4 regions of the Kineococcus sp. AC630 genome follow, and region 3 is predicted to be linked to each of the others. Evidence: riboswitches for the same ligand, from Rfam matches in the RefSeq annotation. Region 3 holds a riboswitch; each other region holds the start of a gene.
The links. A riboswitch is a leader RNA that binds a small molecule or an ion and turns the genes downstream of it on or off. The one in region 3 is predicted to bind S-adenosylmethionine.
Positions count from the first base shown of each region.

Region 1 (5,299 bases), on a different contig from region 3:
CCGACTGGGCGCAGATCTGGCCGTTCTTCGACGAGATCGTCGCCGAGGAGGAGACCTACGCCTACCCGCGCGGGCTGACCTCGGAGCGAGCGCGCGACCTCTGGGTCGAGTCCCCGCCGGGGGTGACGGTGGTGGCGCTCGAGGACGGGCAGGTGCTCGGCACCGCGAAGACGGGGCCGAACCGGCCGGGCCCCGGGGCCCACGTCGCCACCGCGAGCTTCATGGTCTCGCCCGCGGCGCGCGGTCGCGGCGTCGGACGCGCCCTCGGCGAGCACGTCCTCGCCCTCGCCGCGTTCCACGGGTACCGCGCCATGCAGTTCAACGCCGTCGTCGAGACGAACACCGCGGCGGTCGCGTTGTGGCGCTCGCTGGGGATGAGCATCGTCGGCACCGTTCCCGAGGCCTTCGACCACCCCGAGCACGGTCTCGTCGGCCTGCACGTCATGCACCGCTTCCTCGTCGAGGACTGACCCCGCTCCGGCGCGGACCCCCGGGGGTTACGGTGGCCTCCCGCACCGGCGAGGGCGCCGGCCCAGCACAGGAGTCGACGTGAACCCCACCGCCCGCACCTCCGCTCTGACCCTCGGGCCGGAGGGGTTCCTCGCCGACGGGCGTCCCCACCGGTTGCTGTCCGGTGCGCTGCACTACTTCCGCATCCACCCCGACCACTGGCGCGACCGGTTGCGGTCGGTGCGCCAGCTCGGGTTGAACACGGTGGAGACCTACGTGCCGTGGGACCTGCACGCCCCACGGCGCGGGGAGTTCCGCACCGACGGCTCCTGCGACCTCGCGGGGTTCCTCGACGCGGCGGCCGCGGAGGACCTCGACGTGGTCGTCCGGCCGGGCCCCTACATCTGCGCCGAGTGGTCCAACGGCGGGTTGCCGGTCTGGCTCACCCGTTCCGGGGTCCGGCTGCGCATCGACGACCCGGACTACCTCGAGGCCGTCGACGAGTTCCTGACCCGGGTCTACGAGGTCGTCGCTCCCCGGCAGGCCGACCGGGGCGGACGCGTCGTCCTGGTCCAGGTGGAGAACGAGTACGGCGCGTACGCGACGGCCCGCGAGACCGACAGCGCCGCAACGGACAGCGCCGCCCGGACCGCCTACCTGGAACACCTGGTGGCCACCACGCGCCGCTGCGGGATCACCGTGCCGCTGACGACCGTCGACCAGCCCACCGACGAGATGCTGGCCGCGGGGACCCTGTCCGGACTGCTGACGACGGGGTCCTTCGGCGGCCGGGCGGCCGAGCGGTTGGACACCCTGCGCCGCCACCAGCCCGAGGGACCGCTGGTCTGCTCGGAGTTCTGGGTCGGCTGGTTCGACCACTGGGGTTCCCACCACCGGACGACGCCCCCGGAGGCGGCCGTCGCCGAACTGACGACGATGCTGGAACGCGGTGCCGGGGTGAACGTCTACGTCGTGCACGGGGGCACGAACTTCGGGTTCACCAGCGGCGCCAACGACAAGGGCACCTACCAGGCGACGACGACGTCCTACGACTACGACGCGCTCCTCGACGAGGCCGGCCGGCCCACGCCGAAGTACTGGGCGTTCCGCGAGGTACTCGGCGGGTACGTCGAACTCGGTGCCGACGTCCCGCCGCCGGCGCGGCCGGCGCCGGTCCTGCGGGCTCCGCTCGTCGGTGCGCTCCCGCTGGCGAAGGCCGTGGACGGTCTCGAGCCGGTGGCGGGGGAGGAGGTCCCGTTCCTCGACGACCTGGCGACGGAGAGCGGGGTGCCCGCCCCCTTCGCGTGGGTCAGCGCCACCTCGCCCGGATCCCCGGGGCCGACCGTCCTGCACGTGGCCGAGGTGCGCGACCGCCTCACCGTGCTGCTCGACGGAGTGCGGCTGGGCACCCTGTTCCGGGAGGACCACGACACCACGCTCGCCCTCCCGCCGCACCCCGCCGGCACCCGGCTCGACCTGCTCCTCGAGGACGCGGGCCGGGTGAACTACGGTCCGCGCCTCGGCGAGCCCAAGGGCGTCGTCGGCCCCGTCCGCGTCGGGGACGCGGCGGTGCGCGACCTCCGGGTGCAGGCGCTGGACCCGGACCGGCTGGCAGCCGCCCCGGCGGGGCGGACGGGTGCGGTGACGTTCCTCGCCGGGCCGGTGCTCGCCCGCGCGGAGCTGGAGGTGGCGGAGCCCGTCGACCTCTTCCTCGACACGGCCGGCTGGGGGCGCGGGGTCGTCTGGGTCAACGGGTTCTGCCTGGGGCGCTACTGGCGGCGCGGACCGCAGCGGACGCTCTACGTCCCGGGGCCGGTCCTGCGGGCGGGGACCAACGACGTGACGGTCCTGGAACTCGACGCCGCCGCGGACCCGTGGGTCCGCACGCTGCCCGACCTGGACCTCGGCCACACCGAGGAGTAACCACCCACGATGCTCCACCCGTCCTGCCCCTCGTCGCGATGCCCTACGCTGACGGGACCATCCAGAGCGGCCGAGAGACCTGGCTCGTCGACGCCGCAGCAACCCCCACGCCCTCACCGGCGGGGAGGGTGCTCATGCCAGGACCGATGGGAGGAAAGAGTGGGTTACGCCGGCGACCTCACCCCGCGTGAGGCCTTCGACCTGGTCCGGGACACCCCGGACGCGGTCCTCGTGGACGTCCGCACCGACGCCGAATGGCGTTTCGTCGGGGTTCCCGACACCAGCGGGACCGGCCGGGAGCCGGTCCTCGTGTCCTGGCTCCCGGTCGACCCGCCGCGCTTCCTGGCCGAACTCGCCGCCGCGGGGATCACCCCGGGTGCGGGCGCCCCCGTCGTGTTCCTGTGCCGCTCCGGGCAGCGTTCCGTCGGTGCGGCCGAGGCCGCCACCGCCGCCGGGATCGCGCCCAGCTACAACGTCCTCGAAGGGTTCGAGGGTCCGCTGGACGACGCCGGTCACCGCGGTGCGGTGGGTTGGCGCGCGGCGGGTCTGCCCTGGCGCCAGTCGTGAGCGAGGGCTGGCGCCCGGACACCACCGCCGTCCGCGGCGGCCTGGTGCGGTCGCAGTTCGAGGAGACCGCCGAGGCCATGTACCTCACGTCGGGGTACACCTACGCGACCGCGGCCGACGCCGAGGCCGCGTTCGCGGGCGACGTCGACCGCTACGTCTACTCCCGCTACGGGAACCCGACGGTGTCGGTGTTCACGGAACGGCTGCGGCAGCTGGAAGGGGCGCAGGCCTGCTACGGCCTCGCCAGCGGGATGTCCGCGGTGTTCTACGCGCTCGCCGCGCTCCTCGGCGCGGGTGACCGGGTGGTGGCGGCGCGGAGCCTCTTCGGCTCCTGCTTCGTGATCCTCGACGAGATCCTCCCCCGGTGGGGCGTCACGACGGAGTTCGTCGACGGCGAGGACCTGGCGCAGTGGGAACGCGCGCTCTCGACCCCGGCGCAGGCGGTGTTCTTCGAGACCCCGGCAAACCCCATGCAGACCCTCGTCGACATCGCCGCGGTGAGCGACCTCGCGCACGCCGCGGGGGCGACCGTCGTGGTCGACAACGCCTTCGCCAGTCCCGTCGGCCAGCACCCGCTGGAGTTCGGGGCCGACGTCGTCGTGTACTCCGCGACCAAGCACATCGACGGCCAGGGCCGGGTGATGGGCGGAGCGGTCCTCGGGACCTCGGAGTTCATCGACGGCAGGTTCCGCGAACTCACCCGGCACACCGGGCCGACGCTCAGCCCGTTCAACGCGTGGACCCTGGCGAAGGGCCTGGAGACCATGAGCCTGCGGGTGCGGCACGCGGCGGCCACCACCCTGCGCCTCGCGGAGCACCTGGAGCAGTCCCCGGGGGTGCGCTGGGTCCGCCACCCGATGCTGGCCAGCCACCCGCAGTTCGACCTGGCGAAGCGGCAGATGGAACTCGGCGGGACGGTCCTCACGTTCGAGCTCGACGCCCCGCAGGGGCGCGGCAAGGACCGCGCCTTCGAGGTCCTCGACGCCCTGCGGATCGTGGACATCTCCAACAACCTCGGCGACGCCAAGTCGCTCGCCACCCACCCCGCCACGACGACGCACCGTCGTCTGGGCGCCGAAGGCCGTGTCGCCATCGGCCTGACCGACGGGGTGTTGCGGTTGTCGGTGGGCCTGGAGGACCCCGACGACCTGCTGGAAGACCTCGACCGCGCGTTGCGCGCGAAACCCTGATCGGAGAACCCCTGTGACCAAGCGTCAGATCCCCGTCTCCCACGCCGGGAGCCTGCCCCGCACCCCGGAACTCATCGCCGCGAACGAGGCCCGCCGCATCGGCGACGACGGTTTCACCCTCGAACGCACCCCTGAGTTCGACGCCCTGCTGACCGACGCGGTCGTGGACCTGGTGAAGCGCCAGGAGGCCCTCGGCGTCACCATCGTCGGTGACGGCGAGTACGGCAAGGCCATGTCCAGCGCCGTCGACTACGGCGCCTGGTGGTCCTACTCCTTCCAGCGGGTGTCGGGGCTCGAGGTCACCGGCGAGGACCTGTTCACCCAGCCCGTCGTGCGCTCCGAACCCGGCCACGTGCGGTTGACCAGCTTCCCCGACCGACGCGACTGGGTGACGTTCCGCGAGGCCTACCAGGACCCGGCGTCGGGGATCTCGACGGGCAAGAACGCCACCGCGTTCCCCGCGACGGTCGGGCCGCTGGCCTACACCGGTCAGGCGGCCATCGCCTCCGACATCGCCAACCTCAAGGCCGGCCTCGCCGCGGCCGGGGTCACCGAGGGGTTCATCACCTCGCTCTCCCCGGGCAGCGGGGCGCGCATCGCGAACCGCCACTACGCGACCGAGGAGGAACACATCTGGGCGTGGGCGGACGTGCTGCGCGAGGAGTACCGGGCGGTCGTCGAGGCCGGGCTCACCCTGCAGATCGACGACCCCTCCATCGCGGAGAACTTCGACCAGATCAACCCTGAACCCTCCATCGAGGACTACCGCGCGTTCACCCGCATCCGGGTCGAGGCGCTGAACCACGCCCTGCGCGGTCTGCCGACCGAGCAGATCCGCTTCCACCTCTGCTGGGGTTCCTGGCACGGCCCGCACACCACCGACGTCGAGTTCAAGCATATCGTCGACCTCATGCTGGAGATCGACGCGGGGTCCTACTCCTTCGAGGCCGCCAACGTGCGCCACGAGCACGAGTGGAAGGTCTGGAAGGACGTGGCGCTGCCCGCGGGCAAGAAGATCGTCCCCGGCATCGTGAGCCACGCGACGAACGTCGTGGAGCACCCGGAACTCGTGGCCGACCGCATCGAGCGGTTCGCCTCGGTCGTCGGCCCCGAGAACGTCGTGGCCTCCACCGACTGCGGTCTCGGCGGGCGCATCCACCCGCAGATCG
Region 1 covers NZ_CEEDMJ010000009.1:125,703-131,001, reverse strand. Annotated here, with positions in the region: gene AC0I8G_RS11535 (GNAT family N-acetyltransferase) at 1-470, shown strand, start outside; gene AC0I8G_RS11530 (glycoside hydrolase family 35 protein) at 550-2,373, shown strand; SAM riboswitch class I at 2,428-2,526, shown strand; gene AC0I8G_RS11525 (rhodanese-like domain-containing protein) at 2,533-2,940, shown strand; gene AC0I8G_RS11520 (O-succinylhomoserine sulfhydrylase) at 2,937-4,130, shown strand; gene AC0I8G_RS11515 (cobalamin-independent methionine synthase II family protein) at 4,144-5,299, shown strand, end outside.
Region 1: another riboswitch for S-adenosylmethionine. It lies ahead of AC0I8G_RS11525 (rhodanese-like domain-containing protein); the one in region 3 lies ahead of AC0I8G_RS14300 (MetQ/NlpA family ABC transporter substrate-binding protein).

Region 2 (5,299 bases), on a different contig from region 3:
TCCGGGTGCCGGGGAGTTCCCGTGGCAACGCGAAACGCGTCGTGACCCGCTGGGCGAAGCAGACGTGGTCGGGCGGTCCGGCGAGGTCGAACCCCGCCGCCCCGCGCAGTCCGTCGTCGAGGACGAGCACCTCGGCGCTGCGCAACGGCCACGGCTCGTGCTCGTTCGCGACCCACCAGGTGCGCCCCCGGTGGGCGACGTGCAGCCCGAACCGGGCGGTCACGAACGCCGCGACCTCGTCCTCCACCCGATCGGTGCCGAGGCGGACGGCGATGCGGCTGCGCACGCCCGCGCGGGTCCGGCACGTCCACGCCAGCTCGCGCGCACCGTCGCGGACCCGTTCCGCCCGCCGCATCCGCGACCACCGGTACGGCAGCCCGAACGCCGTCCGCGCGCCGAGGACCACCGCGAGCCGCGTCGCGTCGAGGCTGGCGAAGACGACCCCGCGCCGGCCCTCGTCGTCGACGGAGTAGAGCCGGACGTTCGTCTCCAGGAACGTCCCCGCGTACGGCACCGCGGGAGCCCGACCCGGCCCGGCGCCGCGCAGCGTGAACGGGATGAGCCCGACGTAGGTGACGCCGTCGAGGACGTCCGGGCGGACCCCGGGCGGCAGGTGCGGGGCGACGAGCGCCGGGTCGACCGCCCAGTGCAGGAAGGCGAGGTCGTCCCAGTGCTGGTGCATCATCACCGGCCCGGAGAGGGCCGGGGCGGTCACGGGCGGGAGACGGTCCAGGGTCGGGACGGTGGCGGGCACGGTTCATCGTGCCTGGCCGGGGCGCTCCCGGCGCGGCAGCCACTCCTCGTGCGGTCGCGGGTGGTTGTCGTCGCAACTTGCCTTACCCTGGATCCACCATCCAGAGCGGCTGAGAGACCTGGCTCCGCGACGCCGCAGCAACCTCCCCGTCCGCGGGGTGTGGTGCTCACGCCAGGACCGATGGAGGAACCCGTGTCCGTGACGTCCCCGCCGAGCACCGAACCCACCCGCGTGGACGCCGCCGACGTCCGGCTGCGCGGGGTCGGGCGGACCTTCGGCGAACGCGACGTGCTCGCCCCGCTGGACGTCACCCTCGAGGCCGGGCGCACGGTCGCCCTGCTCGGCGCCTCCGGCAGCGGGAAGTCGACGCTGCTGCGCCTGGTGGCCGGGCTCGACACCCCCACCACCGGCTCGATCGAGGTCGGCGGGGAACAGGTCCGCGGGGTCCACCCCCGCACCGCCGTCGTCTTCCAGGAACCGCGGCTGCTGCCGTGGCGCGACCTCGCCGGGAACGTCGCCTTCGGGCTGCCGCGCGGCACCCCGCGGGCGGAGGGCCGGACGGAGGTCCTGCGCTGGCTGGACGTCGTCGGGCTGGGCGAGTTCGCCGGCCACCGGCCGCGTCGCGTCTCCGGCGGGATGGCCCAGCGGACGGCCCTGGCCCGGGCCCTGGTCCGCCGGCCCGGGGTGCTGCTCCTCGACGAGCCCTTCGCGGCCCTCGACGCCCTGACCCGGCTGAAGATGCAGGACCTGCTGGACGAGGTGCAGCGCGAGACCGGCGCCACGGTCCTGCTGGTGACCCACGACGTCGACGAGGCCCTGCACCTGGCCGACCGGGTCCTGGTCCTCGGCCCCTCCCCCGACACGGCCGGTGCGACGGTCGTCCGCGACCTCGCCGTCCCCGCTCGGCGCCCCCGCGACCGCGGTGACGCCGCCACCGCGGAACTGCGGGTCGAACTGCTCGACCTGCTCGGCGTTCCCCGCACCGTCTGACGCAGACCCCCCACCACCGCGAAACCCCAGGAGAACCGTGTCCGTCGTGCCCTCGAACCTGCCCACCCGCCGTCTCGCCCTCGGCCTGGCCCTGGGCGGGGTCTCCTTCGTCGCCGCCGGGTGCGTCAAGGGCGAGTCCTCCAGCGGGGGTGCCCCCGCCACCGCCACCGGTTCCGGGAGCGCCTCGGGCGGGGGGACCGTCCGCCTCGACTACGCGCTCTACAACCCGCTCAGCCTCGTCGTCCGCGAGCAGAAGATCCTCGAGAACGCCGGCCTCACCGTGCAGTGGGAGCAGTCCGCGGGCAGCAACAAGGCCAACGAGTTCCTGCGCAACGACAACCTCGACATCGCCTCCACCGCCGGGTCGGCCGTGCTGCAGGCCCGCACCAACGGTTCCCCGGTCCAGACGATCGACGTGTTCTCCCAGCCGGAGTGGACGGCCCTCGTCGTCGGCAAGGACTCCACGATCACCGACGTGGCGGGGTTGCGCGGCAAGCAGATCGCCGCGACCACCGGCACCGACCCGTACTTCTTCCTGCAGCAGGCCCTGGACAAAGCGGGTCTGTCCGCGAGCGACGTCACGATCACCAACCTGCAGCACGCCGACGGTCGCGCTGCCCTGGAACGCGGCGACGTCGACGCGTGGGCGGGGCTGGACCCCAACATGGCCGGCTCCGAACTGCTCGCCGGGTCGAAGCTGCTGTACCGCAACGTCGACTTCAACACCTACGGGATGCTGAACGCCCGCGAGGCCTTCATCAAGAGCTCTCCTGAGCTGGTGCAGCAGGTCGTCGACGCGTACGCGACCGCCCGCGCCTGGGCCATCGCGAACCCCGCGGACCTCGCCACGCTCTACGCGACCCAGGCGCAGTTGACCCCGGAGGTCGCCGCCCGGGTGCTGGAACGCACGACGCTCGACGTCGACTCCGTCCCCGGTGACGCCCAGCGCACCGTGCTGGCGGGGATCATCCCGCTCATGGCCTCCGCCGGTGACGTCCCCTCCGCGGACGCGGCGACGGAGGCGCTCGACGGGTTGCTGGTGCCCGACTTCGCCGAGAAGGCCACCGTCTCGTGAGCGTGCTGGACACCGAACGCCCCCTTCCGGTGCGCCGGTCGCGGGGTCCGCGGAACCGCGGGTGGCTGGGCTGGGTCGTCCCTCTGCTGCTGCTGCTCGCGTGGTTCCTCACGACCGGGGCGGGGGTCTTCGAACGCGTCCAGCTGCCGCCGCCGGTCGACGTGCTGAACGCGGCCCGGCAGATGTGGGCGACGGGGCAGTTGCAGCTGAACATCGCGATCAGCGTGCAGCGCGTCCTGCAGGGTTTCGCCGTCGGCGCGGTGGCGGGGGTGGTGCTCGGTGGGCTGACCGGCTCGTCCCGGGTGGTGCACGACCTCCTTGCCCCCACGCTCGGCGCGTTGCGGGCCGTGCCATCGCTGGCCTGGATCCCCCTGCTGGGCCTCTGGATCGGGCTCGGGGAGACCCCGAAGATCACGCTGGTCGCGATCGGGGCGTTCTTCCCGGTCTACACGACGGTGCTGAACGCCCTCACCCACCTCGACCCCGCTCTCGTCGAGGTGGGCCGGGCCTACGGCCGCCGCGGGATCGGGCTGTTCCGGGAGGTGCTGCTGCCGGCGACCGCTCCCGCCCTGCTGTCGGGGTTGCGGCTGGGGTTGGCCCAGAGCTGGCTGTTCCTGGTGGCCGCGGAACTCCTCGCCGCCTCGATCGGCCTGGGGTTCCAGCTGACCAACGGGCAGAACACCGGCCGGACCGATCAGGTGCTGCTGGCCATCATCCTGCTCGCGGTGCTGGGCAAGGGGTCCGACCTCGTCCTCGGGCTGGTCGAGGGTCAGGTCAAACGCGCCCGGGGGTGACGGGTTGTCCCCGCCGCGGTCGTCCGCGACAGTGGTCGGCGTGAGCGCGACGGGTGAGAAGGCGACGTTGCTCGACTACCTCGGCCACTACCGCGAGGTCATCGAGCGCAAGTGCGAGGACCTCGACGCGGGGCAGCTCGCGACCCGGTCCGTGCCGCCGAGTTCACTGAGCCTGCTCGGCCTCGTCCGCCACCTGGCCAAGGTGGAACGCGACTGGTTCCCCCGGACCCTGGCCGAGCGTCCGGAGACCCCGCGGCTCTACTGGACCGCGGAGGACCCGGAACTCGCCTTCACCGGTGCGGTGGCCGACGACGCGGTCGTGAGCGAGGCGTTCGCCACCTGGCGGCAGGAGGTCGCGGCCGCCGACGCGTGGCTGGCGGAACTGCCCGAAGCCGACCTCGGCCGCGAGGTGCCGCACCGCGACGGTCCGGTGAGCGTCCGCGACGTGCTGGTGCACCTGATCGAGGAGTACGCCCGGCACGCCGGGCACGCCGACCTGTTGCGGGAGTGCCTCGACGGGCGCACCGGGGAGTAGCGTCACCGCCCCTCGGAGGGTGTGACTCCCTCGCCGGAACGGAACGACCGTACCCACGCCCGCGTCAGCGAGGGCGTCGCGAGGACGACGATCGGTCCCGCGAGCACCGTCACAACCCAGAGGACGGGGAACCCGGAGCCGCCCAGGAGGGCCCGCACGGCGACGAGCACCACGAGAACGGCTGCGCCGCAGATCAGCTGGCGACTCGTGCGACCCGCCGCGACCACCCCCGTCGACACCACGACCAGCACGACGAGCGCCGCGTGCAGCACCGCCGCGGCATCGAGGTCGACGGGGTGGAGGACCGTCCCGACGACCAGGACGACGAGCGCCGCGACCCCGGGAACACGCAGCGCCGGCCGGGTCACTGCCGCAGGTACCCCGGTCAGGACCGCGACGAGGACCGGCAGCAGACCCAACCCGACGTCCAGGGCGATCTCGTCCCACGGCCATCCCACGGGCAACGTCGCCCGGCTCGGGTCGGCAGGCAGCAGTAGACCCCCGGTCAGGGGGAAGCGGTCGATCGCGCCCGCGAGGTCGAGTCCGACGACGGCACCCACCGCCCACCACCGCCGGCCCACCAGGGCCAACGCCGTGCCGAGGGCGACCACCCCGACGAACGGGACGAGGAACCCTGCCGACTGCCCGATCGAGTCGAGGACCCGGGGCGCCTCAGCGTGCGGGAACCCCGACACCGTCTGCGGGTCGAGCCCTGCGAGGTGGGCGAGTCCGTCCCGGTACAGCCGCCACAGGGAGGTGTGCGTCGAGATCGACAGCGCCACGAGCGACGCGACCGAGACCGCCGCAGCCGCCGACACCGTCAGGACCGGTCCGCGTCGACTCACCGTTCTGAGATCGGCCGCGCGGACGGCCGGGTTGAGCCCCGGGTCACGCCTGGGTGGCGCGGCGTCCGACCCACCAGGTCGTCCCCCAGATCCCGGCCAGGGCGAGCAGCCCGACGCCGAGAACGCCCGCCAGCCACCAGGTGTGCCGCACGATCGAGACCACGAAGACGGCAACGATCGCGACGAAGAGGACCGTGGTCGCCGCGGTCGGGCGCTTCAGGCGGTGCAAGAGCACCTGCCCGGCGAACCCGACGAGGAAGATCCCCGGCGCGAGCGCACGTCCCCACTCCCGGTCCGCGACCGAGA
Region 2 covers NZ_CEEDMJ010000027.1:30,136-35,434, reverse strand. Annotated here, with positions in the region: gene AC0I8G_RS22415 (YqjF family protein) at 1-754, opposite strand, end outside; SAM riboswitch class I at 848-941, shown strand; gene AC0I8G_RS22410 (ABC transporter ATP-binding protein) at 935-1,744, shown strand; gene AC0I8G_RS22405 (aliphatic sulfonate ABC transporter substrate-binding protein) at 1,782-2,819, shown strand; gene AC0I8G_RS22400 (ABC transporter permease) at 2,816-3,613, shown strand; gene AC0I8G_RS22395 (DinB family protein) at 3,654-4,148, shown strand; gene AC0I8G_RS22390 (hypothetical protein) at 4,151-4,993, opposite strand; gene AC0I8G_RS22385 (hypothetical protein) at 5,037-5,299, opposite strand, start outside.
Region 2: another riboswitch for S-adenosylmethionine. It lies ahead of AC0I8G_RS22410 (ABC transporter ATP-binding protein); the one in region 3 lies ahead of AC0I8G_RS14300 (MetQ/NlpA family ABC transporter substrate-binding protein).

Region 3 (5,299 bases):
CCGGGTAGGTGTGCGCCCGGTCCAGCAGACCGACGAAGTCGAGGAGTTCCGCGGTCCGCGCGTCGCGTTCCGCCCGCCCGACGCCCGCGACGGTCAGCGGGTAGGCGACGTTCCCCGCCACCGTCCGCGACCGGAACAGGTTGAACTGCTGGAAGATCATCCCGATGCCCGAACGGGCCCGGCGGAGATCACCCTCCGACAGCTTCGTGAGGTCCTGACCGGCGACGCGGACGCTGCCGGAGGAGGGTTTCTCGAGGGCGTTGACGAGGCGGACCAGGGTCGACTTGCCGGCCCCGGAGTACCCGATGACGGCCAGCACCTCACCCTCGCGGACCTCGAGGCTGACGTCGTCGACCGCCGCGACGGACGTGCCGTCGCGGCGGTCGAAGCGCTTGGAGACGTTCTCCAGGCTGACGAGGGTCTTCACTTGCCCTTCGCGGCCTTCGCGTCGGCCTCGACGGTGGCGAGGTCGGCCTGCAGGTCCGCGGCGCTGCGGTCGGAGACGACCGCGTTCGGGTAGTCCTTGGCGAACACCGTCTGCACGGCGGGGTCCTGGAAGAGGGCCGCGAGCTTCAGGTAGGTCTCGTTGTCCTTGTCCTTCGCCCGCGCGGCGAAGATGTTGACGTAGGGCGCGGCCGAGGGGTCGGACGGGTCGTCCTTGGCGATGACGTCGGTCTCCGGCAGCTTGGCGCTCGTCGCGTAGTTCACGTTGACGATCGCGGCGGCGACCGAACCGCTCTGCAGCGCGCCGGCGGTCTGCGAGGCGTCGACGGCGGTGACGTCGACCTTCTTCGTCTCGATGTCGTCGATCGAGGAGAAGGCGTTGCCGCCGTCCTTGAGGGTCAGCAGACCGGCCGACTGCAGCACCAGCAGGCCGCGGGCCTGGTTGATGTCGTCGTTCGGGATGGCGACCTTCGCGCCCTCGGGGAGTTCGGACGGGCTCTTCGCCGTGGTCGAGTACAGCGGCAGCGGGTAGATCGCGGTCGCACCGATGGGCTGCAGGTCGTCCCCGGCGGTGACGTCGTAGTTCGCGAGGTACTGGATGTGCTGGAACTGGTTGAGGTCGACCTCGCCCTGCGACAGCGCCGGGTTCGGCAGGCTGTAGTCGGAGAAGTTGACCAGGTCGACCGTCACGTTCAGCTTCGACTTCGCCAGGCCCACGTACGTCTTCCAGTAGTCCAGCGACTTGTCGGCCACGCCGATCTTCACGGTCTGGGCCGGGGCGGAACCGGCGGCGGCGGTCGTCGCGGTGTCGTCCTTGCGGGTCCCGAGGACGACGGCGACGATCACCACGACCACGACGACGACGGCGGCGACGATCCCGATGAGGAGGCCGCGGCGCTTCGGCTTGTCGGGCAGGGCGGGGGCGGGGCTGGACACGGTGGCACTCCGGTGGTCGAACGGCGGGCGCGCGGCTCGCAGCACCCCGTGATCGACGACGTGCGTTGCTCCGCGCTTGCCGGACGGGGTCGTCCGGCCTGGTCTTCACCTGGGGCACCCCGCCGCGGGGGAGGGTTGCCGGACAACGAGCCAGGGCTTGTCGCTGTCACTCATGACCGTGGGGGAACCGTAGGTTCCCGTCGTCGAACCCGTCAAATCGCCCCCGCGCGCCGGTGATCAGCCCGGCCGCGGGACCGCCCGCGTCTCAGCGCAGGCGTTCGGTCACGCCGCACCGCCGTCACCGGGTCGGCTCAGGACGTGGGGGAGGACGACGGCCTGCGCGGCGACGGTGCGCCCGTCCGTCGTGGTGATCGAGGGACTGCCGTGGAGGACGTAGCCCTCCGCCAGGGCCGCCGTGACCTTCTCGCAGAAGGATCGGTCGTCGGGGCCGGTCAGCAGCCGGTACGTCAGCTTCTCGTCGCTCACGCGTCCAGACTATTCGCGCCCAGAGCGTCGCGGGCGTCCTGCAGGCTCAGCAGGCCCAGGGCGACGTCCGCCAGCGCGTCGCCGAGCTTCTTGTGGTTGGCCCGGGCCCAGCGCTTCCCGTCGTAGTCGGTGGTCGTGCGGCGCAGTGCCTCGAGGCTCGCGCGCAGGTCGCGGTCGAGACGTTCGCGCAGTTCCCCGTCCGTGGGCGTCTCAGGGCGCAGCGCCTCGCCGTCGCCGTTGCGCAGCTGCAGGAGCGCCTCGTGGTCCAGGCCCTCCTCCCGGGCCCAGAACCGCACCGGCCGTTCGACCAGGTGGTTCCACACCGGGGCCTGCGCGGACCGGAAGAGGACCTGGACGGGGCTCTTCGCCAGTCCGGACGCGTTGAGCCAGAACTCACCGGCCTGCGGTCGGCTGAAGAGCGCGCACTCGTCCTCGGGGAGGTCGACGACGACGGCGACCCGGACGAACGCCGGGTCCTCGCTGTCCTGCTGCGGCCCGAGCAGGGCGCCGAAGACCCACGCCTCCTCGGCGCGGAAGAGGTGCAGCTCGGCGGGCAACGAGTTCGCGTGCTCGCACCCCTGGGCGACGTCGGCGAGCTTGCTGACGGCAGTGGTCCACTTCACGGCAGCATCTTCGCGGGTGTTGCGGGGCCGGCCCCGCGGGGGCCTAAGCTCGCCCGGTGGATTCGACCGAACTGAGGGCCCTGCAGAAGCCGTTGAAGGACGCCTACCGCGAGGACCCGGCCAAGGCGCTGGTTCCCGCGAAGGCCGTGGCGGTGCTGGACGGGCAGTCCATCGGCGTGTCGGTCGACGGGTTCGCGGGCACCACCCGCGCCGGGCTGCACCCCGCCGCCGGGGGCGACGGGACCGAGGCGTGCTCCGCCGACATGCTCTGCGAGGCCGTCGCGGCCTGCGCCGGCGTGACCCTGCGCAGCGTGGCCACCGCCATGGGCGTGGAGCTGCGCAACGCGTCGGTGACCGCCGAGGCGCACTGGGACGCCCGCGGCACGCTCGGCGTCTCGCGCGAGGTGCCCGTGGGCATCACCGACGTCACCCTGACCTTCACGTTCACCTCCGACGCCGACGAGGCGACCGAGGCCAAGATGATCTCGCTGGCCGAGCGCTACTGCGTCATCGCCCAGACCCTGCAGACCCCGCCCAAGGTCTCCGTCCAGCGCGGCTGAGCTCTGCCGGGAGGGATCGTTGACTCCACGGTCCCACTCTGCGGGACCGTGGAGTCAACGATCCCCCCGCGACGAGCGTCAGGCGCGCTCCTCCTGGAGGGCGACGGCGCGGCGCCCGCCCAGGACGACGGCGGCGAAGCCGAGGACGAAGGCGATGACCACGCCGAGGCCGGCGTAGGCCCAGTTGCTGTCCCAGTAGCCGTCCTCGCCACCGGCTGGCGGCACCCGGTGGGCCAGGTCGAGGGGGGCGAGGAGGTAGCCCTGCCAGGACAGCCACGACACCGAGCTCGAGACCAGACCCCAACCGATGAGGGTCGCGACGACCATGGTGATCACCGACAGGCCGCGCACCGAGCCGTAGCGCCCGCGGGAGTCGAGGAGTTCCGCCTCCGCGTAGTCACCGCGGCGCAGCGAGAGGTCGGCGAGGAAGATCCCCGCCCAGGCGGCGATCGGGACGCCGAGGGTGATCAGGAACCCCTGGAACGGCGTCAGGAAGTCCTGCGAGAAGAACGCGATGTAGACGGCCCCGGCGATCATCAGGCAGGCGTCGATCAGGACCGCCACGGGCCGGGGGACCCGGAGTCCGACGTTCAACAGCGCCAGGCCGGAGGAGTAGATGTCCATGACCGCTCCGCCGACGAGGCCGAGGACGGCGACGACGACGAACGGGACGAGGAACCACGTCGGCAGGATGTCCGTGAGCGCCCCCACGGGGTCCGCCGCGATCCGGCCGCTGAGGTCCTTCGACGACCCGGCGACGAGCGCGCCGAACACGAGGAGCACGCCCGGGCCGAGCGAGGAACCCAGCGTCGTCCAGAACACGACCCCGCCGCTGGAGGCCTCGCGCGGGAGGTAGCGGGAGTAGTCCGCCGCGGCGTTGGCCCACCCGAGACCGAAACCCGTCATCACGAGGATGAACGCCCCGACGACCGCCGCGGCGTCCCCGGCCGGGAGGGCGTTCACGGCGTCCAGGTCGATGGAGTCGGCCGCGAAGACGATGTAGAGGACCGTCAGCACCGCGGTGACGACCGTGATCCAGCGCTGCATCCGCATGATGACCTTGAACCCGAGGGTTCCGCCGAGCACGATCAGCCCGACGACGATCACGAGGGCGACGAGTTTCGTGCCCGTGCCCCCACCTGCTCCGAGGCGGTCCAGCACGGTCGCCGTCGCGAGCACCGCGACGGCCGCCAGCGACGTCTCCCAGCCCAGCGTCAGCAGCCAGGACACCAACGAGGGCAGGCGGTTCCCGTCGACCCCGAAGGCCGCGCGGGACAACGTCATCGTGGGCGCCGAACCGCGCTTCCCGGCGATCGCGACGAGGCCGACGATCACGTAGGACAGGAACACCCCGGCGATCGAGACGGCCGTGGCCTGCCAGAACGAGATCCCGAAACCCAGGACGAACGAGCCGTAGCTGACCCCCAGGACGGACACGTTGGCGGCGAACCACGGCCAGAACAGGTCGCGTGGCCTGCCGTGGCGTTCGGACTCGGCGACGGTGTTGATGCCGTTCAGTTCGACGTCGACACCGCCCACCCTCGTCTCGGGGGTGGCGGGGATCTCGCTCACGTCGACTCCTCGGGAGGATGGCGGTACCGGGCCGCGGGGTGGTCGGCGGGCAGCCTCGTGCGGCCCGGACCGAAGACCACCTCCCGCAGCGTACGGCCTGGGGCGTCGCGACCGGGTGGTGGCGCCAGCGTGCCCCGCCGACGCAGTTCGGGGACGACCTGCTCGCAGAACTCCGCGTAGGAGCCCGGTACGACGAACGGGGTGAGGTTGAACCCGTCGATCCCCGTCTCCCGCACCAGCGCCTCCATGGCGTCGGCCACGTCGCCCGCCGTGCCGGTGAACACGAACTCCCGCATCCCGAAGCGCAGGAAGTCGGCGCGTGCGTCGGCCACCGTCTCACCCCGGTAGCGCTCCACCTGGGTCCGCCCGCCCTCGGTGCGGACGTCGGAGAAGTTCCCGCGGGGGTCGAGGGCGGCGAGGTCGATGCCGGTCATCGAGGCGTAGTAGGCGCGGGCGGCCTCCGGGTCGACCCAGGACAGGTACTCCTCGAGGCGGGAGCGGGCGTGGTCCCGGTCGCGTCCCAGCACGACCGTGAGTCCGACGAGGGTGCGCAGCGACCCCGGGCCGCGTCCGTGCCGGGCGGCCCGGGCGTGCAGGTCGAGGACCTGGCGGCGCAGCGTCCCGGCGTCGCGGCCCTGCAGGAACACCACCTCGGCGTGGGTGGCCGCGAACTCCCGA
Region 3 covers NZ_CEEDMJ010000012.1:109,414-114,712, reverse strand. Annotated here, with positions in the region: gene AC0I8G_RS14305 (methionine ABC transporter ATP-binding protein) at 1-427, opposite strand, end outside; gene AC0I8G_RS14300 (MetQ/NlpA family ABC transporter substrate-binding protein) at 424-1,380, opposite strand; SAM riboswitch class IV at 1,448-1,558, opposite strand; gene AC0I8G_RS14295 (DUF1737 domain-containing protein) at 1,663-1,866, opposite strand; gene AC0I8G_RS14290 (DUF7711 family protein) at 1,863-2,489, opposite strand; gene AC0I8G_RS14285 (OsmC family protein) at 2,546-3,049, shown strand; gene AC0I8G_RS14280 (purine-cytosine permease family protein) at 3,128-4,621, opposite strand; gene AC0I8G_RS14275 (NtaA/DmoA family FMN-dependent monooxygenase) at 4,618-5,299, opposite strand, start outside.

Region 4 (5,299 bases), on a different contig from region 3:
TGCCAGAACCGGCGCGTGGTGCGCCGGGACCACCATGGGTCACCACAGGCGGGGACGTGCCCTCTCTCAGCGATCTCCCGGCGAACCGGCAGCACCCTCCGAGCCTGCGAGCACGTCCAGCACGGCGTCCGCGATGGCCCGGTGCCCGGCGGCGTCGGGGTGGTCGCCGTCCGCGGCGAGCAGCGTCGTCGGGTCGCCGGTCCCGTCCGGGCCGTGGAACACCGGGCGCAGGTCCACGAAGAGCGCCTCGCTGCCCACCGCGACGGCGAGGCGGTCGTCGAAGGCGTCGGTGAGGGCGACCTGGTCGTGCAGCTCGGCGGGGGTGTACTCCTGCCGGGCGACCGCACCGTCCAGCCCGACCGCCCAGTAGTCGAGGACGACGACCCGGGCTCCGGTGGCGGTGAGCTCGTCGACGGTCCCCGCCAGCGTCGCCACCACCCGCTCGATCGTCGCGTCGGTGTCGACGGCCCCGGCGGTGGAGGTGGCGAGGTCGACCTGCTGCACGAGGTCGTTGGCCCCGGCCTGCAGGAGCACGACGTCCGGCGCACCGAGTCGGGGTCCCTCGTCCGCCGCGAGCCGGCGCAGGACGGAGTCGACGTCGGTCGACGTCGCCCCGCCGCTGGCCCGCTGCACCACGTCGGCCCCGCCTGCGGGCGCGAGACCGTCGGCGACCAGGTCCGGGAAGGGGGTGCAGCCGCAGACGTCTCCCGCCGGCACGGAGTCGCCCAGGGACAGCAGGCGCAGGGGCGCGGAGGACGAGGCGGCGTCGTCCGGCCCGGCGCAGGCGGCCGCGCAGACGGCCAGCAGGAGGGCGACGGTCCGGGAGGTGCGTGGGGAGCGGGCCCACGGGAAGCTCACCCGCCCACTGTGGCACCGGCTCGCGCCCCGCGCCCGGGACCGGGTCCCGGTTTGCCTGGCGCGCGCCCCCGTCGTAGGTTCGCCCCAGCCATCCAGAGCGACCGAGAGACCTGGCTCGTCGACGTCGCAGCAACCACCCCGCGGGGAAGGTGCTACCGCCAGGACCGATGGGAGAACCGTTCTGTGAGCACCGTGCACGACACCGTCCTCGCGACGCCCAGCGAACCCCTCGTCCGCCGCCGGGCGGCGCTGGGGAGCTTCGTCGGCACCACCATCGAGTGGTACGACTACTACCTCTACGGCACGGCCGCGGCGATCGTCCTCGGCCCGCTGTTCTTCCCGAACGTCGGTGGCGCCGTCGGCGTGATCGCCGCGTTCGCCACCTACGCCGTGGGTTTCGCCGCCCGACCCCTCGGCGGTGCGGTGGCCGGTCACATCGGCGACCGGGTGGGCCGCAAGGCGGTCCTCGTGGCCTCGTTGCTGGTCATGGGGATCTCCACGGCGGCCATCGGTCTGCTCCCCACCCACGACCGGATCGGGGTGTGGGCCCCGGTCCTGCTGGTCGCGGCGCGGCTGCTGCAGGGTTTCTCGGCCGGGGGTGAGTGGGGCGGGGCCGTCCTGCTGTCCGTCGAGCACGCCCCCACCGGCCGGCGCGGTCTGTTCGGCGCGATCCCGCAGATGGGTTCCGCGGCCGGCATGGTCCTGGCCAGCGGGGGTTTCTGGCTCACCCGCACCCTGACCTCGAGCGAGGACTTCCTCGCCTGGGGGTGGCGGATCCCCTTCCTGGCCAGCGCCGTGCTCGTCGTCGTCGGGTTGGTCATCCGCCTCAAGGTCACCGACTCCCCGGCGTTCACCGCGCTGCGCGAAGCCGACGCGACGTCGCGCCGACCGGTCGCCGAGGTGCTGGCGACGAACAAGCGCGGGGTGTTCCTGACGACCGGCATGCGGTTGGGCCAGAACGGCGCCTACGTCCTCTACACGGTGTTCGCGCTGAACTACCTGACCAACCACGTGCGCGAGGACGGGGCCGACGTCGGTCTGCTCGCCGTCCTCGTCGCCTCGGTCATCAGCCTCGCCGCCACGCCGTTGTGGGGTCTGCTCTCGGACCGGGTGGGCCGCAAACCCGTCTACCTGTTCGGGTCGGTCCTCACCGCGGTGTTCACGGTGCCCGCGTTCCTGCTGCTGGACACGGGGTCGACCGTCCTGATCGTGGGCGCGATGGTCATCGCGATCAACCTCGGTCACGACAGCCAGTACGGCGCTCAGGGCGCCTTCTTCGCCGAGCAGTTCGACAGCCGCACCCGCTACAGCGGTGCGTCCCTCGGGTACTCGATCGGCGCGGTCCTCGGCGGCGGTCTGACCCCGCTCATCGCGGCGTCCCTGCTGGCCGCGGGGAACGGTTCGCCCTGGATCGTCGCGGGGTACCTGAGCTTCCTCGCCGTCCTCACCACCATCGCGGCCGCGCTCACCCGCGAGACCGCGCACCGACCTCTGGAGGGACTGTCCCGTTGAGCCCGACACCGTTGCGCCTCAACGCCTTCGCCATGGCCTGCGTCGGCCACCAGGCCGCGGGGCTGTGGTCGCGACCGGAGGACCACAGCGCGGACTACCGGACCCTCGCCCACTGGACGAACCTCGCCCGCCTCCTCGAGCGCGGGGGTTTCGACGCGCTGTTCCTCGCCGACGTCCTCGGCACCTACGACGTCCACGGGGGATCGCGGGACGCGGCGGTCCGCGCCGCCGTGCAGGTTCCCGTCAACGACCCGCTCGCCGCGGTGTCGGCGATGGCCGCCGTCACCGAGGACCTGGGTTTCGGGCTCACCGTGACCACGACCTACGAACAGCCCTACTCCCTGGCCCGCCGCCTCACGACGCTGGACCACCTCACCGGCGGCCGCGTCGCGTGGAACGTGGTCACGGGCTACCTCGACTCGGCCGCGAAGAACCTGGGTCTCACCGCCCAGGTCGCCCACGACGAGCGCTACGAGGTCGCCGAGGAGTACCTGGAGGTCTGCTACAAGCTCTGGGAGGGTTCCTGGGAGGACGACGCCGTCGTCCGCGACGCCGGGCGCGGGATCTACGCCGACCCGGCCAAGGTCCACGACATCGACCACCACGGGAAGTACTTCGACGTCCCCGGCGCGTTCCTCTGCGAACCCTCGCCGCAGCGGACACCGGTCATCTTCCAGGCGGGTTCCTCGCCCCGCGGGCAGGAGTTCGCGGCCCGGCACGCGGAGTGCGTGTTCATCATCGCGCCGACCGCGAAGATCGCCCGCAGGTCCGTCGACTCCCTGCGCGAACAGGTCGAACGCGCCGGCCGTGACCCGCGGTCGGTGCAGGTCCTCGCCGGCCTCACCACGGTCGTCCGCAGCAGCGACGAGGAGGCGCGCGCGCTGCTCGCCGACTACCGCGAGCACGCCAGCCGCGAGGCCGCCCTCGCGTTGTTCGGGGGGTGGACGGGGGTCGACCTCGCCGGTCGCGCCGCCGACGAGACCCTGCAGCACGTGACCACCGACGCGAACCGGTCCGCCCTCTCGAGCTTCACGAACGATCCCGACCGGGAGTGGACGATCGACGACCTCGCGCAGTTCGTCTCGGTGGGGGGTCGGGGTCCGGTCCTCGCGGGTTCCCCGCAGACGGTCGCCGACCACCTCGAGGAGTTCGCGGCGGAGGCCGACGTCGACGGGTTCAACCTGATGTACGCCACGATGCCCGGGACCTTCGTCGACGTCGTCGACCACCTCGTCCCCGAACTCCGGCGGCGCGGTCGCACCGCCCCGAAGCCGGCCCCCGGGACGACCTTGCGGGAACGACTCGGGGGCGCGGCCCGCCTGCCGGACACCCACGTGGGAGCCGGTTTCCGTCGCTGACTTCTTCTAGAAATCGGGTCAGGGTCCCCGAACGGCGGCCGATGGACCACCGTGACCCGTCTACGTGACCTGAACGTCGCCTCCAAGTTGTTCGCCGGCTTCGGCGTCGTCTGCCTCCTGCTCGCCACCGTGGTGGGGGTGGGCTGGGCGAAGCTCAGCACCTCGCAGGGGAACCTCACGACGATGTCGTCGTCGGGTCTCGCCTCGGTGCAGTCGATCCTCACCGTGCAGGTGGAGTTCCTGCAGGCGCGCATGGACGTGACCAACGTGGCCCTCACCGCCGACGCCGCGGCCAAGCAGAGCGCGCTGGACGCCGTGACCGCCGACGACACGGCGCTGGACGCTGCGTGGGCCACGTACCTCGCCTCCGGCCCGGCCGCGAAGGCCGCCGACCGGGACGCCTTCGTCGCCAGCCTCAAGCAGTACCGCGACGCCCGCGTGCAGCTCATCGCCCTGGCCAAGGGTGACGACCAGGCCGGGTACATCGCCTACCGCACCGCCAGCATCAGCCCGATCGCGAAGCAGATCACCGACGAGCTGAAGACCATGACCGCCGGCGAGCAGCAGGCCGCGGTGGACATGGCCGCCGCCGGCGCGTCCGCCTACCGCACTGCCGTCGCGCTGCTGCTGGTCCTCGGCGCCATCGCGATCGCCGTCGCGGTCGTCGTCGCCGTCGTGGTCTCCCGCTCGGTCGCCCGGCCCCTGGCCCGCACCCTCGTGGTCGTGCAGGGCATGGCCGAGGGTCGCCTCGACCAGCGCGTCGGCATCGTCAGCCGCGACGAGGTCGGCCGCGTCGCCGGTGCGCTCGACACCACCATGGACCGCCTCGCCGACTCCATGCGCCGGATCAGCGCGAACGCCTCCGTCCTCGCGAGCTCCTCCGAGCAGCTCGACGCCGTCGCGACCCGTCTCTCCGCCGGGGCCGAGGAGGCCGCCGTGCAGACGCAGGTCGTCTCGGCCGCGACCGAGGAGATCTCGGCCAACATCGGCACCGTCGCCGCCGCCGGCGAGGAGATGACCGCCGCCATCCGCGAGATCGCGACCAGCACGGCCGAGGCCAGCTCCACCGCCGCGGACGCCGTCTCGGCCGCGGGTGTCGCGGGGGAGACCCTCGAACGCCTCTCGGTCTCCAGCCGCGAGATCGGGGAGGTCGTGAAGCTCATCACCTCCATCGCGGAGCAGACGAACCTGCTGGCGCTGAACGCCACCATCGAGGCCGCTCGTGCCGGGGAGATGGGCAAGGGCTTCGCCGTCGTCGCCGGTGAGGTGAAGGAACTGGCCCAGCAGACCGCGAGGGCCACCGAGGAGATCGTCGCCAAGGTCGGCTCCACGCAGGCCGACGCCTCCGCCGCGGCGTCGGCGATCAGCCAGATCACCGACGTCATCGCCCGCATCGACGGGCTGCAGTCGACCATCGCCGCCGCCGTCGAGGAGCAGTCCGCGACGACCTCGGAGATGGTCCGCAACGTCACCGAGGTCTCGTCCGGCTCGCAGGAGATCGCCTCGAACATCTCCGGCATCGCCGCCTCCGCCGACGAGACGACGGCCGGGGCGACCCAGACCGCCGACAC
Region 4 covers NZ_CEEDMJ010000002.1:28,290-33,588, forward strand. Annotated here, with positions in the region: gene AC0I8G_RS01980 (SGNH/GDSL hydrolase family protein) at 67-858, opposite strand; SAM riboswitch class I at 944-1,032, shown strand; gene AC0I8G_RS01985 (MFS transporter) at 1,042-2,370, shown strand; gene AC0I8G_RS01990 (LLM class flavin-dependent oxidoreductase) at 2,367-3,728, shown strand; gene AC0I8G_RS01995 (methyl-accepting chemotaxis protein) at 3,780-5,299, shown strand, end outside.
Region 4: another riboswitch for S-adenosylmethionine. It lies ahead of AC0I8G_RS01985 (MFS transporter); the one in region 3 lies ahead of AC0I8G_RS14300 (MetQ/NlpA family ABC transporter substrate-binding protein).